DNA from 2 places in the Bradyrhizobium sp. F1.13.3 genome. Region 1 is predicted to be linked to the other one. Evidence: riboswitches for the same ligand, from Rfam matches in the RefSeq annotation. Region 1 holds a riboswitch; the other holds the start of a gene.
The links. Region 1 has a riboswitch for S-adenosylmethionine ahead of ABIB66_RS06330 (O-succinylhomoserine sulfhydrylase). Riboswitches for the same ligand answer to the same signal wherever they lie in the genome.

Region 1 (11,435 bases):
TGTGATCCGGTCGCTTTGCGAGATGACGGCCGGACCGGTACACTCCTTGCCACGTCGCGATTTGCGGAAGGGTTTTTAGGCCCCCGATGACCATTGCCGACCAAGTGACGGGATCGACGATCGCGGGAACTGCTAAGCCTGTGGAGGCCAAGTCCGCGGGGACGAAGCGGCGCGCGGCCGCGCCGGCCATTTCGCTGCCCGCCATCGGCGAGCGCGAGCTCCGGCTCGACCTGTTCCGCGGCCTCGCGCTGTGGCTGATCTTCATCGACCATTTGCCGCCGAGCCTTCTCACCTGGTTCACGATCCGCAATTACGGCTTCAGCGACGCCACCGAGATCTTCATCTTCATCTCCGGCTATACCGCCGCCTTCGTCTACGGTCGGGCGATGCTGGAGTCCGGCATCGTCGTCGCCACCGCGCGCATCCTGCGGCGCGTCTGGCAGATCTATGTCGCCCACGTCTTCCTGTTCACGATCTTCCTTGCCGAAATCTCCTACGTCGCGACCAGGTTCGAGAACCCGCTCTACACCGAAGAGATGGGCATCATGGATTTCCTCAAGCAGCCCGACGTCACGATCGTGCAGGCGCTGCTGCTGCGCTTCCGTCCCGTCAACATGGACGTGCTGCCGCTCTATATCGTGCTGATGCTGGCGCTGCCCTTGATCCTGTGGCTGATGAAATGGCGCCCCGATGTGACGCTCGGTCTCTCGGTCGCGCTCTACGCGGTGACCTGGGAATACGACCTCTATCTGTCGGCCTATCCGAACGGCTTCTGGGCCTTCAATCCCTTCGCCTGGCAATTGCTGTTCGTGTTCGGGGCATGGTGCGCGCTCGGGGGGGCGCGCCGGATGTCGCGCATTCTGGCTTCGCGGGTGACGATGTGGATCGCGATCGCCTATCTGGTCGCGGCATTCTACGTGACGCTGACCTGGTATGTGCCGCAGCTCTCCCACTTCATGCCGAAGCGGCTCGAGCAGTGGATGTATCCGATCGACAAGGCCGACCTCGACGTGCTGCGCTTCACGCATTTCCTGGCGCTGGCCGCGCTCACCGTGCGCGTCCTGCCGCGGGACTGGCCGGGCCTGAAATCGCCCTGGCTGCGGCCGCTGATCCTGTGCGGCTCGCATTCCCTGGAGATATTCTGTCTCGGCGTCTTCCTCGCCTTTGCGGGCCATTTCATCCTGGCCGAGGTCTCGGGCGGCCCGGTCATGCATGCGCTAATTAGTCTCTCCGGAATCCTGATCATGTGGGCCATGGCCTGGCTGATTTCGTGGTACAAGCGGGTGGCTGATAAGAGCGGTTCGAAAACCAAAAGCGCCGTCGGCAGCGCCGATATGGCGGGAGGGGGCTGATGAAGGCGAAGGTTTTCCTGAGCCTGATCCTGCTGTGCGGTGGTCTCGCCGCGCCTCCGGCGCGCGCGGGCGATGCTGCGTCTGCTGCTTCAGCCGCGCCTGCAGCCTGTGAATTGCCATCCTATCTGCTCAGCAGCGAAAGCCAGCTTCCCAAGGTCGCCGATGCCATCAAGGCCGGCAAGCCGCTCGAAATCCTGGTCATCGGCAGCCGTTCGACCACGATTCCGGCTTCCGAGGACGCCTCTTATCCCGCGCGGATGCAAGCCATTCTGAAGGACAAGCTGCCGCCGTCCGAGGCGGTGCACGTCTCCGTAGAAATACAGAGCAAGAAAACGGCGGAGGAGGCGGCCGCCAGCTTCGTTAAGCTGATGGAAGCAAAAGCGCCTACTTTGGTCATCTGGCAGACCGGGACCGTGGATGCTATCCGAGCCATTGATCCCGACGATTTTCGTGGCGCGGTGACCGAAGGGGTTGTTGCGTTGCAAAAGGCAGGGGCTGACGTCGTCTTGATGAATTTGCAGTACAGTCCGCGTACCGAAACCATGATCTCGGCGCCGCCATACCTCGACAATATGCGGGTGGTGGCGCAGGAGCACGATATTCCGCTGTTCGATCGTTTCGCGATCATGCGGCAGTGGAATGATCAGGGGCAGTTCGACCTGTTCAGCCCGTCGCGCGGGCCTGAGCTGGCGAAACAGGTCCATGATTGCCTTGGCCGGGCGTTGGCACAGTTCGTGATCGACGCTGCCCATCTGGAGCCGGCCCAGCAGCAAAATTGAGGTCTAGCGTTAATGAGTTCTCTCCGCCCTTTTTGCCTGACGGCATGGCTGGCTGTGCCCGCAGCAGCGCTGCTGCTGGTGCTGAGTCCGGCCTCGCAGTCGCACGCGCAGACGCAGGCCGCGCAAGCAACGCCGGCCCCGCAGCAGTCGGCTAATCCGGCTCCCGCTTCGCCGTCCCAGACCACCGTCGCAGCGACGTCCCCCGACCAGCGTGGCATTACGGCGCGCGCCATCGACAAGGTGAAGCAGGTCGCGAAATCCGCCGGCGACATTTTCAGCCGCGTCCCCTGCCTGTCGCCGAAGGGCGGCTCGAAGGCAATGGGCTCGCTGCCGCACGTCGCGGGCAAGCTCGTCGCCGGCCAGCCCGTCGTCATCGTCGCATTCGGCTCGTCGTCGACCGCGGGATTCGGCGCGAGCTCGCCTGAGTTCAACTATCCCAATCGCCTTGCCGCACAGCTGCACCGGCACTATCCGACCGCGGACATCACCGTCGTCAATGCCGGCGTCGGCGGCGAGGACGCGCCCGAGATGATGAAGCGCCTCCAGAAAGAGGTGATCGATGTGCATCCGGATCTGGTGATCTGGCAGGTCGGCACCAATGCCGTGCTGCGCAATCTCGATCCCGGCGAGACGGCCAAGCTCGTGGAGGACGGCATCGCCAGCATCCAGGCTGCCGGCGGTACTGACGTCGTGCTCGTCGATCCGCAATATTCGCCCGCCGTCAACCAGCGCGCGGACAGCGCCGGCAAGATGGTGAAGCTGCTCGGCAAGGTCGCCGAGCTCCGTCACGTCGGCATCTTCCCGCGCTTCGAGGTGATGCGCGACTGGCACGAGAAGCAATCGATTCCGGTCGAGAGCTTCGTGATCGCCGATGGCCTGCACATGAACGATTGGGGTTATGCCTGCTTCGCCCAGCTCCTCGGCGACGACATCATCCGCTCCGTCGGCCAGATCAAGCTCGGCGTCAACGTGCCCGGGGACGTGCGGACGTACCGGCCGATGTGACTTGTCGTCCCGGCGAAGGCCGGGACCCATACCGCGTGATCCATCAATGGTGCGCGGTGTTCGTGCCGCGCCCCTTAACTCTGGGTCTTCGCCAAACTGCTTCCTGTGGTTATGGGTCCCGACCTTCGCCGGGACGACAATAATTCACGCCTTCTCCAGTGCGGCGGTCAGATCCTCGATCAGATCATCCGCGTGCTCCAGCCCCGCCGAGAAGCGGATGAAGCCCTCGCTGATGCCGAGCGCGGCACGGTCCTCTGGCTTCAAACGTTGATGCGTCGTGGTCGCGGGATGCGTGACGAGGCTCTTGGCGTCGCCGAGATTGTTCGAGATCTTGGCCAGCTTGAGCTCGTTGAGCACGCGGAACGCCGCCTGCTTGCCGCCCTTGACCTCGAGACCGACCAGCGTCGAGCCGCCGCGCATCTGCTTCTTCACCAATGCAGCCTGCGGATGATCGGCGCGGCCGGGAAACACCAGCCGCGAAATCTTCGGATGGCTCGCCAGCACGTCCGCGATGCGCGCCGCCGTCTCGGTCTGCGCGCGCACGCGCACGGCGAGCGTCTCCAGGCCCTTGAGCAGGACCCAGGCGTTGAATGGCGAGATGGACGGGCCGGTCTGGCGCATGAAATTATGGATGTGCTCGGCGATGAACGCTTCCGAGGACAGGATGATGCCGCCGAGACAGCGGCCCTGGCCGTCAATGTGCTTGGTCGCCGAATAGACCACGACGTCGGCGCCGAGCGCGAGCGGGCTCTGCCAGATCGGGGTGGCGAACACGTTGTCGACGACGAGCCGCGCGCCGCCGCTGTGTGCGATCTCGGCAATGCCGGGAATGTCGAGCACGTCGAGCGTCGGATTGGTCGGGCTCTCCAGGAAGAACGTCTTGGTGTTCGGCTTCATGGCGCGCTGCCACTGGTCGAGATCGAGGCCGTCGACGAGCGTGGTCTCGATGCCGTAGCGCGGCAGCAAATCCTGCACGACGTAGAGACACGAGCCGAACAGCGCGCGCGAGGCCACGACGTGATCGCCGGCCTTGAGCGGCGCCAGGATCGCTGTCGTCACCGCGGCCATGCCGGTCGCGGCCGAACGTGCCGCTTCGGCACCTTCGAGCTCGATCATGCGGCGCTCGAACATCGCAATGGTCGGATTGGAGTAACGTGAATAGATGAAGCCGGGGTCCTCGCCCTTGAACCGCGCCTCGCACTCCTCGGCGCTGTTGTAGACGTAGCCCTGGGTCAGGAACAGCGACTCCGAGGTCTCGCCATATTGCGAGCGCAGGGTGCCGGAATGGACCAGGCGGGTTTCGGGACGGTAGTGCGCGGTGGGCGCCGGGGGCTTCGACATAGGATCTCCTCTGCGTGACCATCGAAATGGTCACAAAAAAACCGGCCTGGAATATCTCCACGGGCCGGGATCACAGAGGTCCCCGGCCTGTTTAGCGACTTATTTAACGTGGCTGCAAGCCGGCCGGCTCAAATCACCACGGGATAAGTCATGCTCATATTCCGCAATGCCCTTTCCGTCAAGACGTCCATCGGATAGCCGTAAAACGCTATTATTTCCCCGTGTGTCGGGATGAATTGGACCCCTATGAGGACCCCCGGTTGACGTTCACGGTTGCCGCCGACGCCAATGGTATCCTGCCCGACCGCATGATCGCGGCGATGGCGGAGGGCGGTCTCATCCTGCCCGCATACGATTTCGTCGAGAGCCAGATCCAGCCGGCGAGCCTCGACCTTCGCCTCGGCGACATCGCCTATCGCGTTCGCGCCAGCTTCCTGCCCGGTCCCGGCGCCACCGTCGCCGAGCGCATCGACGAGTTGAAGCTGCACGAGTTCAGCCTCGCCGACGGCGCAGTGCTGGAGACCAACTGCGTCTACATCGTGCCGCTGCTCGAAAGCCTCGCGCTGCCGCCGGAGATCGTCGCGGCCGCCAACCCGAAAAGCTCGACCGGCCGGCTCGACGTCTTCACCCGCGTGATCGCCGATGGCACCCGCCGCTTCGACATGATCGGCGCCGGCTATCACGGCCCGCTCTATGCCGAGATCAGCCCGAAGACGTTCCCGGTGCTGGTCAGCGAAGGCTCGCGCCTGTCGCAGGTGCGCTTCCGCACCGGCGACGCCATCCTCAACATCGACGACCTTGAGGCGTTGCACGCGACCGAGCGTCTCGTCGATATCGACGATGCCGATCTCACCGGCGGCGTCGCCGTCTCTGTTGACCTTTCCGGCGAGAAGAGCGGCGGCTTCGTCGGCTATCGCGCCAAGCGCCACACCGGCGTGATCGACGTCGATCGTCGCGCCGGCTATTCCGTCGACGAGTTCTGGGAGCCGATCTCGGCCCGTCCCGACGGCAGCCTGATCCTCGATCCCGGCGAGTTCTATATCCTGGCGTCGAAAGAGGCGGTGCAGGTGCCGCCCGATTACGCCGCGGAGATGGTGCCGTTCGATCCGCTGGTCGGCGAGTTCCGCGTGCATTATGCCGGATTCTTCGATCCCGGCTTCGGCTATGCCGGTGCCGGCGGGCTGGGCTCGCGCGCCGTGCTCGAAGTGCGCTCGCGCGAGGTGCCGTTCATCCTCGAGCACGGCCAGATCGTCGGCCGCCTCGTCTACGAGAAGATGCTGGCTCGCCCCGACGCCATGTACGGCCAGCGTATCGGCTCGAATTACCAGGCCCAGGGGCTGAAGCTGAGCAAGCATTTCCGGGTGTAGCGATAGCCTCACCCTCCTGTAAATGCTGGCATAGTTTGTCCGCAGGGAGCCCATGTTGATCCGCAAATCAGGGCAAAGCCAACCGCAAATGCGAGCATAGTCTATCCGCTACGCGATGTCGGAGTCGAAAAAGGCCGGTAAACCGAGCCTTTTTCGACTCCCCAAAGGTTTGACAAGCATTCGCCGAACACCCAAATGCGATCGCTACAAAACTTTTGAGGAAACGACGGTGAAGGCGACAATACAGACCACGGGCGGTGCGGCCGAGATCGAGACCGACGTCGAGTCCGCGAAGCGGCTCGTTGCGTTTGTCTTAGCCGCTAAGCGGTTGAATGCGGGGTCTTTCGCGCAAGCGATCGACCGGGTCCGGTTCGCCATCAACACGAAGTACAGCGTCGAGGGCCGTGAGATAATCGCCGAAACCTGGTTTACTCATCCTGACGTTAACGAAGAGGCATTCGAGTCGTTTGCCCTGCGGCTACGTCCGATCATCTACGAACGGGATGTTTGTCATTTTGAAAAGGTGATTTCGATCTCGCGCTCGATGTTCGCCAACGTTCCGGCGACCCTGGCAGGGCTGACAGATATCGAGACGCTCTATCATTCAGAAAGGCTGACCGAGCAGCTTTCTAAAATGGAGGCGCTCGCAGAGGCCGTCAAAACTTCGAAATGGCCTGTCGTGAACCTATGGAACGTTGTCTTCGGCGGCAATTTCTGGATGCGCCGGTCGTACCATGATGAGCTTTTTCGCTATGGCTTTTTGTATCACTGGAACGCCCAGGGCGATAAGTGGATGCAATACCGCGAAATCGAGAAAGCCGCGGGCGGGAGGGAGAACGTCCTTCGCTGCATGATCCCGTTTTTTCAATGCCACCATCTTGCCATTACGCGCCTCCAGCAGGTGCTGATCCCCGCTCTGCAGGCGCTGGGATTAGGCGCAGAAATCGAAAGTGGCATGGCACAAGCGACTGACGATGAGAAATTCGCAGATCCCAGCGAGTCGGACACCGACCTTGTTCAGAGCAAGCGGGATATGTCTGAACCTGCTGAACATGGTCATGTAAACAACGAGGAATCGTCGGTACTGGACGTGTTGGGAATGGTACGGTCGCTCTTGCCTGGCCAGCATCTGATCGAAAGGCATTCTTGGGCATTCAGAGAGGGAGAGATGAAGCGGACACTTTCGCTGGAAGCATCCGAGGGCGTTCAACCTCCGCCGGTAAGGCGTGACCGACCTATGCAGATTGCTCCGGTAGGAATGATGATAGACATCATCCCTGCCGGCCAGACGTCAGTGACGCTCGAAGCGACGCCCTACATTTCATCTCGCTGACGATGCTCCATCGGTCCCGGACGAGGGCGTTGCCGATCTGAAAGTACCAATCGCGGGTCTGTACGGGGCCGTGGATTGCTGTGGTGGCAGCGGTAAGGTCAGCCCGCTTTCGGGGCTGCGGCCCGCCTCGCCAGCCATTCTCGGCACGCGGTCTCGACGGCCTTCGACATCTTCGTGCCGTCCTCGATCGCGGCGATCTTCACCTGCTTAATCACCGTTTCGTCCATGAGCACCAGCATCTGTTTGGTGCCGGCGGGGAGCCGCGGACCGCTTCGTGAAGTCTTCTTTTTAGGTTCGGTCGGCATCGAAAATCCTTGATTCGGCAGTTGCCATCATTGCCGATCAGGGGACGCAGGGCAAAATATCGCGCACATTGTTATAGTGCGCAGTTGACTCATAAGAAAGTTTCTACTAGATTTCAATGCGCACTATAACGTAGCGGACAATAATGGTCGATCTTAGGCACATGAATTCGGCTGAAAGGGATCTCTTGGAGACCCTGGCTGACGTGTGGCCCGAGTATGGCCGATCCCTGCGGGACAAGTACGATCTCGACGGCGGCATGCAGTGGAAGGTCGCGAAGGGCCGCGAGTATCTGACCCGCTACCGGCAGGATCCCGAGACCGGCAAGAAGGTCTGGTCGTCGCTGGGGCGCCGAAGCCCCGAGACGGAGGCAATCTACGCCGAATTCATGGGGCGGCGGGCGACCGCCCGCGAGACCATCCAGACCCATAAGGACGACATCACGCTTGGCGGGCGACTGGCCCGGGCGCGCGGATTGACGCGACTTCCCACCCGGAATGCAGAGGTCTTGCGGGCTTTTTGGCTGAATTCGGTCGACGCCTCGATCACCCTGTTCTGCGGCGCGTCGCTCTTGGCCTACGAACGCGAAAGTCGCGTGATCGCCCCGGTCGATCTCGTCCGCGACGACCGCCTGATGTTCGTTTTCGATCCCACCGTCGAAGCCGTGGAGATCGACGGCATAGTGGACGTCTACCAGGAGGTCGTGGGCGGCAAGGCCCGGGTCCGTCAGCGTGACGACATCATGACCGTTCAGGCCCCCGATGGCGTCGGACTGGACATGGTTTCCGAGCGCTACCTGCTCGATCGTACGGCCGATGGCGACCAGGCGGACCTGCTGTCCCGGGCGCTTCGGGAGCCGCCATTCAGAGGCGTCACGTTCGCGAGCGACGGGCAGCCCGTCGCGCTGAAGACTTTCGCCCCGCAGTCATTCGCCATGATGGCTCACGTCATGGCCCAGGAGGACGACCGCTGGCTTGCGAAGGCGGAATTCGCCGGCGCGATGGTCCAGGCGCGCTGGGGATTCGAGCCTGAACAGGAGGCGGTGTTTCCGGGTCTCGGTCTCGATCCGGCCGATATGCCGCCGAGAATCTGACGGCTGCGCAGTGGGGGCCCAGGGAATGTCGAAAATGGTTAACGAAATTCTTCAAGGATTCGTCTGCCGCAATCCCGAAATCCGCCGACCCCTGTAATCAGCTGGTTTCCTGAAAATCGTTGGCAGACGAGTCCTTGGAAAAGAGTCCAGAAGCCACTGTGCCACAAGGGTTTCTACTAATTTTGGTCGGCGCGCAAAAACAGGAATCTTCTTGCCGATCGCTACGATCGCAGCTTACCTGAGCATCGGGAACGAGAGGAAAACAGACCCAGACACGTAACCCGCAACGAAAAGGGGCGGCCCGTTTGCACCGGAACCGCCCCCAAATCGACTGGCCGAAGCGTCGACCAGACCGCACCCGCTAAGGCGATCTGATCTTCGCTCAATCGTCCGCTTCTCGCAAGCGGCATTGCGCCGGATGTCCGGCTGTCGGCTCCCCACCATGAGCATGCTTAACGCCGGCCCCAAACCGGCGAACGGCATCGCTTTGCCGAAAGCCGAGGATCATGACGACGACGTGGAAGACGCTCGAAGACTATCTGAAGCCGAACCCCAACCTGCGGCCGCCGGTCGCAATCAAGGTCTGGACCCCGCCCCGCCGTAGCCGCGGCAAGCGCAAGATCTCGCTGCGCTCGAAGGGGTCGTCCAGGGGCGGCTTCCAGGCGAACGGCAACGCCACCGCCTACGAATCGAACCTCGAGCTGGACGCGGCGCTGTCGCTCCTGGCGCGGCCCGACGTCGTCGACGTCATCGACCAGTATCCGCAGGTCTCCTACGTCGATGCGGACGGGGTCCGCCACCGCTTCACCTTCGACTTCATGTCGATCCACATCGACGGCTCGCGCATGGCGCACTCCGTGAAGCCGAAGGACAAGGTCGAAGCGTCGCGCGTCGAGGAGATTCACGGCTTCATCCGCCGGCAGATCTCGCCGAAGGTCGCCACCCACGTGAATCTCGTCACCGAAGAGAAGCTGACGGACGAAGACCGCTTCAACGCGCGCCTGATCCATACCGTCCGCCGCAAGCCCTACCCCGACGACGACGCGATCATCGCACGCCTGATCTCCGGCCTGCACGGCTCGACCACCCTCGGTGCGCTGGCCAAGGCCAGCGGCCGCCGCGGTTTCGGCTATCGCGCCGCCGCCCGTGCGGTCGCCGCCGGCAAGCTGCGTCTCGTCCGCCACGGCCGCATGGTCTCCAAGGCGGTCGTGTGCCGCCCCAGCGACAAGATCTGAGGAAGTAACATGGCCAAGCTTCGCATCGATCCTCCGGCACCTGCTCCCCGCCCCCGCGGCGGCGTCCGGCTGCGTTTCGGCCGTCACGACCGCATGGTCATCGACGGCGTCGAATACACCATCCTCGACCACGACAGGACCTCTGTCACGATCGCTCGCGCCGACAACGCCGACGCGACGCAGACCCTCAGCCGCGATCAGGTCGATGTGGTGCGCTTCAGCCCGGGTTTCCGGCTGGACCGCAACTTCTATCGTCCTGGGGTCGCGAAGGCCCGCATGCATGCCGGCGTGGATCATCTGAGCGACCTGCCGCAGGAGGAGCAGGCCGACATCATGTGGAAGTTCGCCTACTGCGTGGCGTACATCCGCATGGTCGAAGACGCGAAGAAGAGCAAGAAGAAGATCGCCAAGGACGACAGGTTCGCCATCGCGATCAAGGCGATGAGGGAAAAGGCCAAGGAGAGCGGAAAGAAGGTCGGCAGCGACGACGTGCTGGCGGTGATCATCGAGGCCATCGCGGAAGAGATCGAGAAGACCGAAACGGCGAACGTCTCCCAGAACAAGCGCAAGCGCGCCGGCCGCAAGGTCGTCGTCCGCAAGCCGCCCGGGCCGCGATGCCTCCGCGACTGGGTGAAAGCTCTCGTCGCCGGCAACATGAATCCGTTGGCGCTGCGCACGGACCACCGCAAGTGCGGGAACAAGAAGGCTCGCTTCAACGCGCTGGAGTACGCCATCCTCTATGAGTTCTCCCTACGCGTCGCCACGCCGGAGAAACCGGACGTCTCGGTCGTGTGGCGGGACATGTCGTCGCACATCGAGAAGCTGAACAAAGAGCGTCGCGACGCTGGTCTTCCGGACCTGAAGACGCCGTCCTACACCTGCCTGCTCGACGAGGTCGCGAAGATCCCGGCGTTCGATCTCATGGCCGGTCAGGAAGGGGAGGAACGCGCCAAGAATTACTTCCGCGCCGTCACCACGGGCCTTGCCGACGTCGTTCGGCCGCTCGAGCGCGTCGAGATCGACGAGTGGACCGTCGACTTGCATATCCTGCTGATCCTGACTGGCGTCTGGAACACCTACACCGACGAGCAGAAGGCCAGGGTGCCGAGGGTGAGGCTGGTGCTGTGCCTCGCCATCTGCGTGGCGACGAAGTGCGTCGTCGGAATGAGCCTCGCCCGCAAGGCTTCGTCGGCCAACGCGATCCGGACGCTCGACATGATCGTCTCGGACAAGCAGCCGTACGCGGATGCGGCCGGCGCGTTGACGCCGCTCGACATCCACGGGACGCCCGAGATGTTCGTTGCCGACGCCGGCACCAGTTTCGCCAACCTGGACGTGCGGGCGCGGGTCGTGGATCTCGATGTCGTCTTCCAGACCACGGTGAGCGCCGTGCCCTTCCTTCGCGGAACGGTCGAGCGCGTGTTCCGCACGACCAACGACAAGTTCATCGCCATGTTCGCCGGGAGGACGTTCTCCGACGTGGTGGAGAAAGGGGACTACGACAGTCAGGGGCGCGCGAACCTCACCGTTGACGAATTCGCCGAGGCGCTTGTCCGGTACAAGGTGGATCACTACCACAACCACCCGCATTCGGGGCTCGGCGGCGAGGCGCCCCGTGCAGCGTGGC
Region 2 (11,435 bases), on a different contig from region 1:
CCCGATCGCTTCGCGCAGCACGCGCGAGGTTCCTTCCGGATAGTCTTCCAGATGATCCGCAACGTGCTTGAACGCCTCGATCGCCTTCGGCGAGGGCCCGAACGGCGTCTCGTTGGCCGAGAGCTTGAAAACCTTGCGGCCGGGCTCTGCCACCGGAGTCTTGCCGGGCGTGTAGGGCGCAATATCGAGAATGCCGGGATTCGGCACAGGGCGGGACATCTTCAACTCCGGAATGGCAGGCGGTTCGCGACTTACGATTTCGACCCGGTCGGGGGCACCGTATAGCGCGTTGCGTGGCTGCCGACGAGGGCCGTGGAGCGCACCGAGGCCCCCGCCTCGATCAGGGCAGCCTTGATTTTGTCGAGGCTGCTCGTCGCGGTGACCGAGACCAGCAGCGCGGCGCCGTCGAAGGCGGTATCGGGCACGGCCACGATCTCGGCGAGCGGTGACAGGGCGCGCGCGACCTCGGCGTTCCACCCCGACACGCGCACGCTGAAGGTCTCGACCTCCGTCACCAGCGCGCTGTCGGCGACGCGCGAGACTGCGAACACGGGCAACGCCGCCGGATGGTCGGCGCGCTCGACGAAGGGCAGCCGCGCGATGATTTTTGGCGCGCCGGCTTCTTCCAGCGACAGCCACCACGGCGTGCGGCTCGAGGTCGCCGAGACCAGCGCCAGATCGCCCTTGGACTTCGCGACGGCCTCGACCGCCGCCTGCGCGCTGAAATGCGCGACGTAAGGCACGGTGAAGCCGAAATGGAATCGCGCGGAATCGCGCATGGCCGGCTCGCTTGCCGAAACATCGGCATGCACGGAGAACGGCGCCTGGACGTAAGTGAACGTCGCGATGATGACGCGCCAGATGCTCTCGACGGTGTCGAGCGGCAGGATACCGCGATGGCGCTGGACGAGGTCGCGCATCATGGCGGCCTCACGCGCAGGCCGAAACGCCGAGCCGACCTCCTGGGTCTGCTTCACCTGGATCAGGCGGTCGATGATGTCGCCGCGCTGCATCAGCAGGCGATGCATGCCCTCGTCGATCGCGTCGATCTCCTTGCGCAATTCCTGGAGCGATGGTGGCGCGGGCGGACGTTGGGACATGTCTGTGAGGTGCTGTTGAGAGGCGTTCCAATACGGATCAGGCGAGCCGTCACCGCTGCGATGAATGCCTGATTAGGCAGTCGGGGCTGCGAAAGCAAAGAGAAATGCAAAGGCAAATCGGGGCCGTTCCGCCCGCGGCGCGACAGGCGAATTTGGTCGATCCGGGCCGCGACTTGACGAAAACCGTCCAAGACGGTAGTTTTTAGCCGTTCCGTGGTCATTTGAGCCGGCCGGCTTGCAGCCACGTTAAAAAACTCGCTAAACAGGCCGGGGACCCTTTCGATCCCGGCCGAACCTATCGTTCAGGCCGGGTTTTTCATGGCCTGATGTCAATGCGGTCACCACGACGATCGCAAACGAGGTCGATGGTCAGATGGTTGGCGTCCAGTCAATTCCGAGTCCCGCGATCACCGCCGACGAGCGGTCGCACGAGGTGGATCATCCGAGCTCGCAGGTCGCGCAGTTCGGCACGGAGCAGCCGCTTCGGCTGGATTGCGGTGTCGATCTCAGCCCGTTCCAGATCGCTTACCAGACTTACGGTGAGCTGAATGCCGATCGCTCCAACGCGATCCTGATCTGCCATGCGCTGACCGGCGACCAGCACGTCGCCAATGTGCACCCTGTCACCGGCAAGCCCGGCTGGTGGGAGACCCTGGTCGGCCCCGGTCGACCGCTCGATCCCCGCGAGTATTTTATCATCTGCTCCAACGTGATCGGCGGCTGCATGGGCTCGACCGGTCCGGCATCGATCAATCCCGCGACCGGCAAGGTTTGGGGTCTCGATTTCCCCGTCATCACCATCCCCGACATGGTGCGCGCGCAGGCGATGCTGATCGACCGGCTCGGCATCGACACGCTGTTCGCGGTCGTCGGCGGCTCGATGGGCGGCATGCAAGTGCTGCAATGGACTGCGGCGTATCCGAGCCGCGTGTTCTCCGCGCTGGCGATCGCCTGCTCGACACGACACTCGGCACAGAACATCGCGTTCCACGAGCTTGGCCGCCAGGCGGTGATGGCCGATCCCGATTGGCACCATGGCGGCTATGCCGATCACGGTATCCATCCGCATCGCGGGCTCGCTGTCGCCCGGATGGCGGCGCACATTACCTATCTCTCGGACGCCGCGCTGCATCGAAAATTCGGACGGCGCATGCAGGACCGCGAGCTGCCGACCTTCTCGTTCGACGCCGACTTCCAGGTCGAGTCCTATCTGCGCTACCAGGGCTCGTCCTTCGTCGAGCGCTTCGACGCGAACTCCTATCTCTATCTGACCCGCGCGATGGACTATTTCGACATTGCCGGCGACCATGGCGGCGTGCTGGCGAAGGCGTTCGCGGGAATCCAGACCCGCTTCTGCGTGGTCTCCTTCACCAGCGACTGGCTGTTCCCGACCTCGGAATCGCGCGCGCTGGTGCACGCGCTGAATGCGTCGAGTGCGCGGGTGTCGTTCGCCGAGATCGAGACCGATCGCGGTCACGACGCGTTCCTGCTCGACGTGCCCGAGTTCTTCGACATCGCCCGTGCCTTCCTGCAGTCGGCAGGCAAGGCGCGCGGGCTTGCCGCCAAGAATGCTTAACAAGGACGGCTAGGCATGTCTGTACAGGAAGCGTTGCCGCTGGGCGGCGTTGCGACCGGGCGGCCCGGTGATTTTCGCGCCGACCATGTGCTGGTCGCCGAGATGGTCAAGCCGGGCTCGAAGGTGCTCGACGTCGGCTGCGGCGAGGGCGACCTGCTCCAACTGCTGGAAACCCGCGGCGTCGACGGCCGCGGCATCGAGCTGTCGCGCGAGGGCGTCAACCGCTGCGTCGCCAAGGGTCTGGCGGTGGTGCAGGGCGATGCCGACACCGACCTCGTGAATTATCCGGATGACGCCTTCGACTACGTGATCCTGTCGCAAACCTTGCAGGCGACGCGGCAGCCGAAAGTGGTGCTGGAGAATTTGCTGCGCATCGGCCGCCGCGCCATCGTGTCGTTCCCGAATTTCGGCTTCTGGAAGATGCGGCTCCAGCTCCTGATCGGCGGCCACATGCCGCGCACGGAGAATCTGCCGGCAAGCTGGTATGACACCGCCAACATCCATTTCTGTACCATCAAGGACTTCGTCGAACTCTGCGACGCGATCGACGTCAAGATGGAACGTGCCGAGGCGCTCGACCTCTACGGCCGCCCGCTGCGGCTGCGGATGCCCTGGTGGGTGTGGAATCTGTTCGGCGAGCAGGGCGTGTTTCTGCTGACGCGGGGCGGCAGGAAGTAGTTTTTCGTCATTGCGAGCGTAGCGCTAATGCGCCGCCAGCGATCTCGGATCGCGTACCGGCCATCTTCCCGCTTCCACCAGCGTGACGAACCGTTCCACCGTTTCGTTGAACAGGGCGGGCTCTTCGAGATTGAGCACGTGGCCGGACTTCGGAAACATGGCGAGCCCCGCCGCAGGCAGATGCTTCTTCAGGAACAGGCTTGCGCCCACGCACGGATCGTCCTCGTCGCCGCAGATGATGAGTGCCGGCTTCGTGGCGCCTCTGATCGCGTCCGTCATCGTAAAGATCGAGGGACGGCCGGCCTGAAACCCGCGCATCGTCCGCGCCGATCCCTTGGCGTCGTGCCGCGCCAGGGCAGCGTAGAAATCGGCGTGGCCACGCGGGTCCTTCACCAGGAAGGGAATCCGGCTCGGCGCCTCGCGCGTGACTTTTGCGACTTCGGCTGAGCCGAGCATCTCGAATTGCTCCGCGTTGGCGCGGCACTGCTTGCGCCAGGCGTCGAGGTTCTCGATCTCCGAGCCGAGCCGACGCCGGCGAGCGTCATCGACAGCGCGCGTTGGGGCGCGTTGAGCCCGATCTGGAGCGACGAATAGGCGCCCATCGAGAGGCCGACGAAGTGCGCGCGATCGATCTTCAGATGGTCGAGCACCGCGAGCGCATCGGTATAGAAATGCGTATAGCCGTAGACCTCGCCATCAGGCACGTCCGATGGCGTGTAGCCGCGCGCGGAATAGGTGATGCAGCGATGGCCGCGCGAAAAGTAGCGCATCTGCGGCTCCCAATTGGTGTAGTCGGCCGCGAATTCGTGCAGAAAAATAATCGGCGTGCCCGCGCCTGCTTCTTCGAAGTAGAGACGACAATTGTCTTTCGTGAGGGCGTGAGGCATCCGGTTTTCTCCCTGAGGTGGCTGCGGCATTGGAATGCCGTCCTGCGGTCAGCGCATATGATGCTAACACTTGTTAATCATCGTCCAAAATCTTCGCGACCGCGTCTTGTTCTCGCCACATCGGGATACTGATACAGCCCGCGGATGTCGGCCACCGCACGGGCCGATTGGGAAGTGGGGGTGTCAACGAAGGATGAAGAATGTTCGAGTTGTTTGCGTCTCGCCTGTCGCGCTGTGTCGTCGCGCTGGCTGTTTTCTTCGCGGCGATCGCCGCACTCGCCTTTCCGGCGTCAGCACGACCTCATCGTCATAGCACAGAGCGGTACGCTTACGCTTACACGCATCACGCCAGCAGACATCATCATTATTCCCGATATCACGCACGCAGCTCGCGCTTCGAGCGCGGCGCGGCGCAATTGCAGGCGAGCGGCTTCGGCAACACCTTCGCCAGCTATGACCCGAACGCCAATAGCGGCGGCATCGCCATGAGCGGCAGCGGTGGAATGGCCATGAGCGGCAGCGGTGGAATGGCCACGAGCGGCAGCGGTGGGATGGCCATGAGCGGCAGCGGTGCAATGGCCATGAGCGGCAACGCTGGAATGGTTACCAGCGGCGGGATGACCACGCGCGCCAGCCGTCGAATCGCCACGAGACGTGGCGGTGGCCTGGCCACTGACGCGAATGTCGGCGGCATGGCCAATAGCGCGACGAGCAGCGGCGGCTTTGGCGGCGGGTCGGGCCTCGTGTCCGAGGCGCGCCGCTATGTCGGCGGCAATCCGACCGGCCGCGGCAGCCTGTGGTGCGCGCGGTTCATGAACATGGTGCTTGAGAAAACCGGTCACCGTGGCACCGGCTCCGATATGGCGAATTCGTTCGCGCATTACGGCACGCGCGTCTCCGGTCCGCAGGTCGGCGCCATCGCGGTCATGTCGCGCGGCGGCCGGGGCGGTCATGTTGGCATCATCACCGGTGTCGACGCGCAAGGGAATCCGATCATGATCTCAGGCAATAACGGCAACCGCGTCCGCGAAGCACCGGTCTCGCGCGGCCGGATCTATGCCTATGTGATGCCGAATTGAGGTTTCTTCTCCCCGTCATTGCGGGGAACGAAGCGACGAGGCAATCCAGACCGTCTCAGCAGATCGATATCTGGATTGCTTCGCTGCGCTCGCAATGACGGAGTACGTGGAGCCGGCGCCGCGTCACACCAGCTTCGGCTCTTCCAACGCAACCGCGTCACCCACGCCGATGTCGCCGTCGGCGATCACCTCGGCATAGATGCCGCAGTCCATGTGGCCGAGATTGCTCGACAGCGCGGCCGGGATTTCGAGATCGCGTCTGGCGGTATCAGGGTCGACATTGGTAGCCGGGCAGCGCTTGATGCGCTTGACCACTTGCAGCCGGGCCTGTCCGATCGCCAGCGTCTGGCCGACGAGGTCGAGTTCGGACCAGGCCGGCCAGCCCTTCACGTAGAGATTGGCGCGGAAGCGCAGCGGGTGGACGGCGGCGCCGCCGAGCATGGTCTCGAGCGCGCGGACGCTGTCGAGATTGATGATGGACACGACCTTGCGGGCGACGTCGGAAAAGCTGTGGTCACGGCCGGACAGGACCTTGGGCGGGCCCTTCAGCTCCGGCTGAAAGTTGTCCCTGAAATAGTCCTCGACGGCGGCGCGCCCGGCCGCGGTCTCGAGATCCCCACTGGCGACGATCTGGCCGTCCTTGCGGATGATCAGGCGGTTGGTCGCGTCCTCGAACCGGCTGTCGAGCGAAGCCAGCCGCTCATTCCGCGCCAGCATCAGGAACTGGGTCTTCGGCTTCCACTGCGGCTCTTCCGGATCGAAGCCGCTGGGGCCGTTCTCGATGGCGTAGCGGCGGTCGGCGGGCAGGGTCTGGCCGGCTCGCAGGAAGACGCGAAGCAGGGGCTCCGGCGTCAGGCCCTTGATCGCGTAGCGGTAGAGGCCGGTGATCTCGCCGGTCTGGCTGGCTGTCATTGCGCTAGGTGTCATGCCGCTACTTAGGGGATTCGGCCCACCGGCGCCAAGCGGCGGGTCCGCGCACGAAATTGTGAACTCGCCTCTTCCGGTCCGAAGCCTCGCTTCCCACATCTGGGTCAGGCCGGCGCCAGCGCCGGCTGATAACGACCGTTACCGGTTGAGAAACGTCAATGCGGTAATCGGAAACCCAATGAAGATGCCGTTTGGAGTGCCTTAGAGGGCTCCAGGGGCAGGCCGAGGGAAAGACCACGATATGAATATCGACAAATATACCGAACGCTCCAGGGGCTTCGTCCAGTCCGCGCAGTCGCTTGCGGTGCGCGAAGGGCACCAGCAGTTTTCGACCCTGCACGTCCTGAAAGTGCTGCTGGACGACAATGAAGGCCTCGCTGCCGGCCTGATCGACCGCGCCGGCGGCAATTCCCGCGCAATCCTGAAGGCGACCGAGGACGCCTTGAGCAAGGTGCCGAAGGTCTCAGGCGGCGGCGCCGGCCAGATCTATCTGGCGCCCGAGCTCGCCCGCACTTTCGACGCCGCCGAAAAGGCCGGCGAGAAGGCCGGCGACAGCTTTGTCACGGTCGAGCGGCTGCTGCTCGGCCTCGCGCTGGAGAAGACCAGCGAGGCGGGTGCGATCCTGGCCAAGGGCGGCGTCACCCCGCAGAACCTCAACGCGGCGATCGAAGCGCTGCGCAAGGGCCGGACCGCCGACTCCGCAACCGCAGAGAACGCGTATGACGCGCTGAAGAAATATGCCCGCGACCTCACCCAGGCGGCGCGCGACGGCAAGCTCGATCCGGTCATCGGCCGCGACGAGGAGATCCGGCGCACGATCCAGGTGCTGTCGCGCCGGACCAAGAACAATCCGGTCCTGATCGGCGAGCCCGGTGTCGGCAAGACTGCCATCGCCGAGGGCCTGGCGCTGCGCATCGTCAACGGCGACGTGCCGGAGAGCCTGAAGGACAAGAAGCTGTTGTCGCTCGACCTCGGCTCGCTGATTGCAGGTGCAAAATATCGCGGCGAGTTCGAGGAGCGGCTGAAGGCCGTGCTCCAGGAGGTGACCGGGAGCGAGGGCAATTTCGTCCTGTTCATCGACGAGATGCACACGCTGATCGGCGCCGGCAAGGGCGATGGCGCGATGGACGCGTCCAACCTGCTCAAGCCTGCGCTCGCCCGCGGCGAGCTGCACTGCATCGGCGCGACCACGCTCGACGAGTACCAGAAGCACGTCGAAAAGGACGCGGCGCTGGCGCGGCGTTTCCAGCCGATCTTCGTCAGCGAGCCTTCAGTCGAGGATACGATCTCCATTCTGCGCGGGCTGAAGGACAAGTACGAGCAGCACCATGGCGTGCGGATCACCGATTCCGCGCTGGTCGCCGCCACGACGCTGTCCAACCGCTACATCACCGACCGCTTCCTGCCGGACAAGGCGATCGACCTCATGGACGAGGCGGCCGCGCGGCTCAAGATGCAGGTCGATTCCAAGCCGGAAGAGCTGGATTCGATGGATCGGGAAATCATCCGGCTGAAGATCGAACAGGAAGCATTGAAGAAAGAGAGCGATGCCGGTTCGAAGAGCCGCCTGCAGACCTTGGAGAAGGAACTGGCCGACCTCGAGGAGAAGTCCGCGGCGCTCACCGCACGCTGGAGCGCGGAGAAGAACAAGCTCTCCGACGCCCAGAAGCTGAAGGCCGAGCTCGACGGCTTGCGAGTCGAACTTGCCAACGCGCAGCGCCGCGGTGAATTCCAGAAGGCCGGTGAGCTGGCCTATGGCCGGATCCCCGAGCTGGAAAAGCAGCTTGCAGACATCGAGGCCAAGGAAAACTCCGGCGAGATGATGGAGGAGGCGGTCACCGCCAACCATATCGCGCAGGTGGTCTCGCGCTGGACCGGCGTGCCCGTCGACAAGATGCTGGAAGGCGAGAAGGACAAGCTCCTGAGAATGGAGGACTCGCTCGGCAAGCGCGTCGTCGGCCAGGCCGAGGCCGTGCGTGCGGTCGCGACCGCCGTGCGCCGTTCCCGCGCGGGGCTGCAGGATCCGAACCGGCCGACCGGCTCGTTCATGTTCCTGGGGCCGACCGGCGTCGGCAAGACCGAGCTGACGAAAGCGCTCGCCGAATATCTGTTCAACGACGAGACCGCGATGGTTCGCCTCGACATGTCCGAGTACATGGAGAAGCACTCGGTCTCGCGGCTGATCGGCGCGCCTCCGGGCTATGTCGGCTATGACGAGGGCGGTGCACTGACCGAAGCGGTGCGGCGCCGGCCCTACCAGGTGGTGCTGTTCGACGAGATCGAGAAGGCGCATCCCGACGTCTTCAATGTCCTGTTGCAGGTGCTCGACGACGGCCGCCTTACCGACGGCCAGGGTCGCACCGTCGACTTCCGCAACACGCTGATCATCATGACCTCGAACCTCGGTTCGGAGTTTCTGGTGAACCAGCCGGAGGGCGAGGACACTTCGGCCGTGCGCGAGCAGGTGATGGGAATGGTGCGGGGGCATTTCCGCCCCGAATTCCTCAACCGCGTCGACGAGATCATCCTGTTCCATCGCTTGCAGAGGAGCGAGATGGGCCGGATCGTCGAAATCCAGTTCGCGCGGCTGCAAAAGCTTTTGACCGATCGCAAGATCGTGCTGACGCTCGACGCTGCGGGCCGCGACTGGCTCGCCGCCAAGGGCTGGGATCCCGCCTACGGCGCACGGCCGCTGAAGCGCGTGATCCAGCGTCACGTCCAGGATCCGCTCGCCGAGATGATCCTTGCCGGCGACGTCAAGGACGGCGACAGCGTTGCGATCTCGTCTGAAGGCAACGTGCTGACCTTCAACGGCAAGGCGCCGCAGACCGCGGAGATCGCCCAGTTCGAGGCGCCGGTGTCGAAGCGCAAGCTGAACTGATCGCCGGCATTCGAAGCCTGAAGCCACAAGCCGCCCCGGAGATGTCGACCTCTCCGGGGCGGTTTGTTTTGCGGGTTGTTGGCGAACTACTGCGGGGACTTATTTCTTCGTGACTTTGTAGATCGCGTTCTCGATGTCAGAAGAGAAATAGATCGTGCCGGATTCCCCGATGCCGACGCCCGTCGGGATGTGGGTTGGCAGTCCTCCGGGCGCACCCGTCAGGCCGATCGGAAGATTGGCGGCGATCTCGGTGACCTTGCCGGTCTCCGGCGCGATCTCGATCAATCGCTTGGCACCGACCTCCGCCACGATCAGCTTGCCGTCCCTGGCGCGTGCGATCCCCTCGGGCATTTTCAGGTCCTTGGCGAGCACGGTCTTTTCGCCGTTCGTCTCGATTTTGGACACGACGCCCGCGAAGGCTTCGGTGACAAAGACCTCGCCGCTCGATCCGCCGACGAGCCCGACCGGGCCTTCGAGGCCGCCGATCAGCGGGGTGCGGTCCTTGCCGTGCTCGCCGCTGACGCGGACCAGCGATTTGGTGCCAAGCTCGGCCACCAGAATGCTGCCGTCCGCGAGCACGAGCGCGTCGTGCGGCGCCTTGAAGCCGTGCAGCATGTCGCGGATGGCGCCGGTCTTGCCGTCGATCACCTGAACCGTGCCGGTGAACCAGCTCGACAGCACCACATCGTTGCCCTTCGCGGTCGCGCTCATCGGATATTCGAGCGTGACGCCGGCGGCGTGCATGCGGGCTTTCTCGATGACCTCGCCGGTCGCGCCGTCCACCGTGCGATAAGCGAACACGTCGGCGACGTGGATCGTATCCTTGCCGCTCTCTGACGTGACGCCGATGCCGCCGGGCAAAGCGAGCTTGCCGATGATGACCTGCCGCGCCTGGCCGGTCGCCGGATCGACCTCCTGAATGCCGTTGTCGGCCATGTTGGAGACGTAGATTCGGTCCTCGTCGTCGATCGCGAGATTGTCCAGCGACGGCTTTAATTGCGCGACCATGGTCTTGGTGCCCGACTTGGGATCGACCCGAACGAGCTGGCCGAGCGCGGTGTCGACCACCCAGAGATTGCCCTTGGAATCAAAGTTCACCGCGGCCGGGACCTTGAAGCCCTCGGCGACGACGGTCAGCTCGGCCTTGTCGACGTCGACCTTTGCGACCTGCCCCTTGAACCAGAGCGGACCGTAGAGCTTGTCGTCGGGACCGAACTCGAAGCCATTGAGGCCACCCATCTTCTCCATGATCTGGCGCGGCGGTTTGACGCCCTCGACGTCGATCTCATAGAGCGTGTCGCCGAGGAAGACGGTGGTGGCGTACAGCCTGCCGTCCTTGCGGAAGGCGAGCGAATTGATACCGGGAAGGCCGCTGGCGAGCTTCTTGATCGGGCCGTCGCCCTTGCGCGAATAGAGATCGCCGGCCAGGAATCCGGTCCAGGCCATGGTGCCGTCGGGCGCGAACGCGATGTCATCGGCCATTCCGATCGGAGCGGGGATTGCAACCTTGGCGGTACCGCCGGCGATGTCGACCTCGTAGAGCGCCGCGCCCGCGACGCTGCCGGCAAACAGATGGCCGGCCTTGTCGATCGCAAGCCCGTGCACGCCGTGGAACGCCGAGCCCGGGACGAGCCGGGTGACCTCCCAGTTTTCAGCCGAAACGCTGGTTGCGGAGACAATCGCAGCGACGAAGGCTGCGCAGGCGAGCCTGTTCTTCATGGCGAGACCTCCCGGTTTTTTGGAAAGTATTCGCTCCTCATGCCGCTTTGGCAAACGAAACTTGACGTTGTGATGGCGCCAAGCGGACCTGCACGACGACGTCAAATCCGGATCGTGTTTGAAGGTGTCCGGCCGATCTCGGCCGGTTCGCCGGCTTTAGCGGTTGGTGACCTGCAGCGGACCGCCGGTTGCGTCTGACATCCGGGCGATCGCGCCGGCGCGGCCGCTCATCATGCCGTCGAGCCGATCGCGCTCCTTCTCGAAGCCGGCCAGCATCGGGCCTTCCAGCGAGCGGCCGCGCGGCAGTTTCACACGCAGCGGATCGACGAAGCGGCCGTTGACCAGGATTTCGTAGTGGACGTGCGGGCCAGTCGACGCGCCGGTCGAACCGACGAAGCCGATCACCTGGCCCTGCCGCACCTTCTTGCCGGGCTCCATGCCCTTGGCGAAGGCCGACATGTGGCCGTAGGCGGTCTCGTAGCCGTTGTTATGCTTGATGCGGATGTATTTGCCGTAGCCGCCCTCGGGGCCGGCCTTCTCGATCACGCCGTTGCCGGAGGCGAAGATCGGCGTGCCGTAGGAGGTGGC

Region 2: it holds a riboswitch for S-adenosylmethionine, as region 1 does, so the genes downstream of both, metX (homoserine O-acetyltransferase MetX) here and ABIB66_RS06330 (O-succinylhomoserine sulfhydrylase) in region 1, are expected to answer to the same signal.

What each region holds. Positions count from the first base shown of each region.
Region 1 covers NZ_JBEPRI010000002.1:299,412-310,846, reverse strand. The annotation lists gene ABIB66_RS06345 (OpgC domain-containing protein) at 87-1,352, shown strand; gene ABIB66_RS06340 (SGNH/GDSL hydrolase family protein) at 1,352-2,131, shown strand; gene ABIB66_RS06335 (SGNH/GDSL hydrolase family protein) at 2,144-3,136, shown strand; gene ABIB66_RS06330 (O-succinylhomoserine sulfhydrylase) at 3,281-4,477, opposite strand; SAM riboswitch at 4,548-4,627, opposite strand; gene ABIB66_RS06325 (2'-deoxycytidine 5'-triphosphate deaminase) at 4,738-5,844, shown strand; gene ABIB66_RS06320 (hypothetical protein) at 6,074-7,177, shown strand; gene ABIB66_RS06315 (hypothetical protein) at 7,276-7,482, opposite strand; gene ABIB66_RS06310 (nucleotidyltransferase family protein) at 7,644-8,573, shown strand; gene ABIB66_RS06305 (TnsA endonuclease N-terminal domain-containing protein) at 9,080-9,808, shown strand; gene ABIB66_RS06300 (TnsB C-terminal domain-containing protein) at 9,818-11,435, shown strand, end outside.
Region 2 covers NZ_JBEPRI010000009.1:12,996-24,430, reverse strand. The annotation lists gene hisC (histidinol-phosphate transaminase) at 1-219, opposite strand, end outside; gene ABIB66_RS23560 (chorismate mutase) at 252-1,100, opposite strand; SAM riboswitch at 1,304-1,383, shown strand; gene metX (homoserine O-acetyltransferase MetX) at 1,474-2,676, shown strand; gene metW (methionine biosynthesis protein MetW) at 2,692-3,354, shown strand; partial or broken gene ABIB66_RS23545 (alpha/beta fold hydrolase) at 3,379-4,241, opposite strand; gene ABIB66_RS23540 (TIGR02594 family protein) at 4,442-5,320, shown strand; gene ABIB66_RS23535 (MOSC domain-containing protein) at 5,444-6,232, opposite strand; gene clpB (ATP-dependent chaperone ClpB) at 6,489-9,128, shown strand; gene ABIB66_RS23525 (NHL repeat-containing protein) at 9,228-10,847, opposite strand; gene ABIB66_RS23520 (peptidoglycan DD-metalloendopeptidase family protein) at 11,004-11,435, opposite strand, start outside.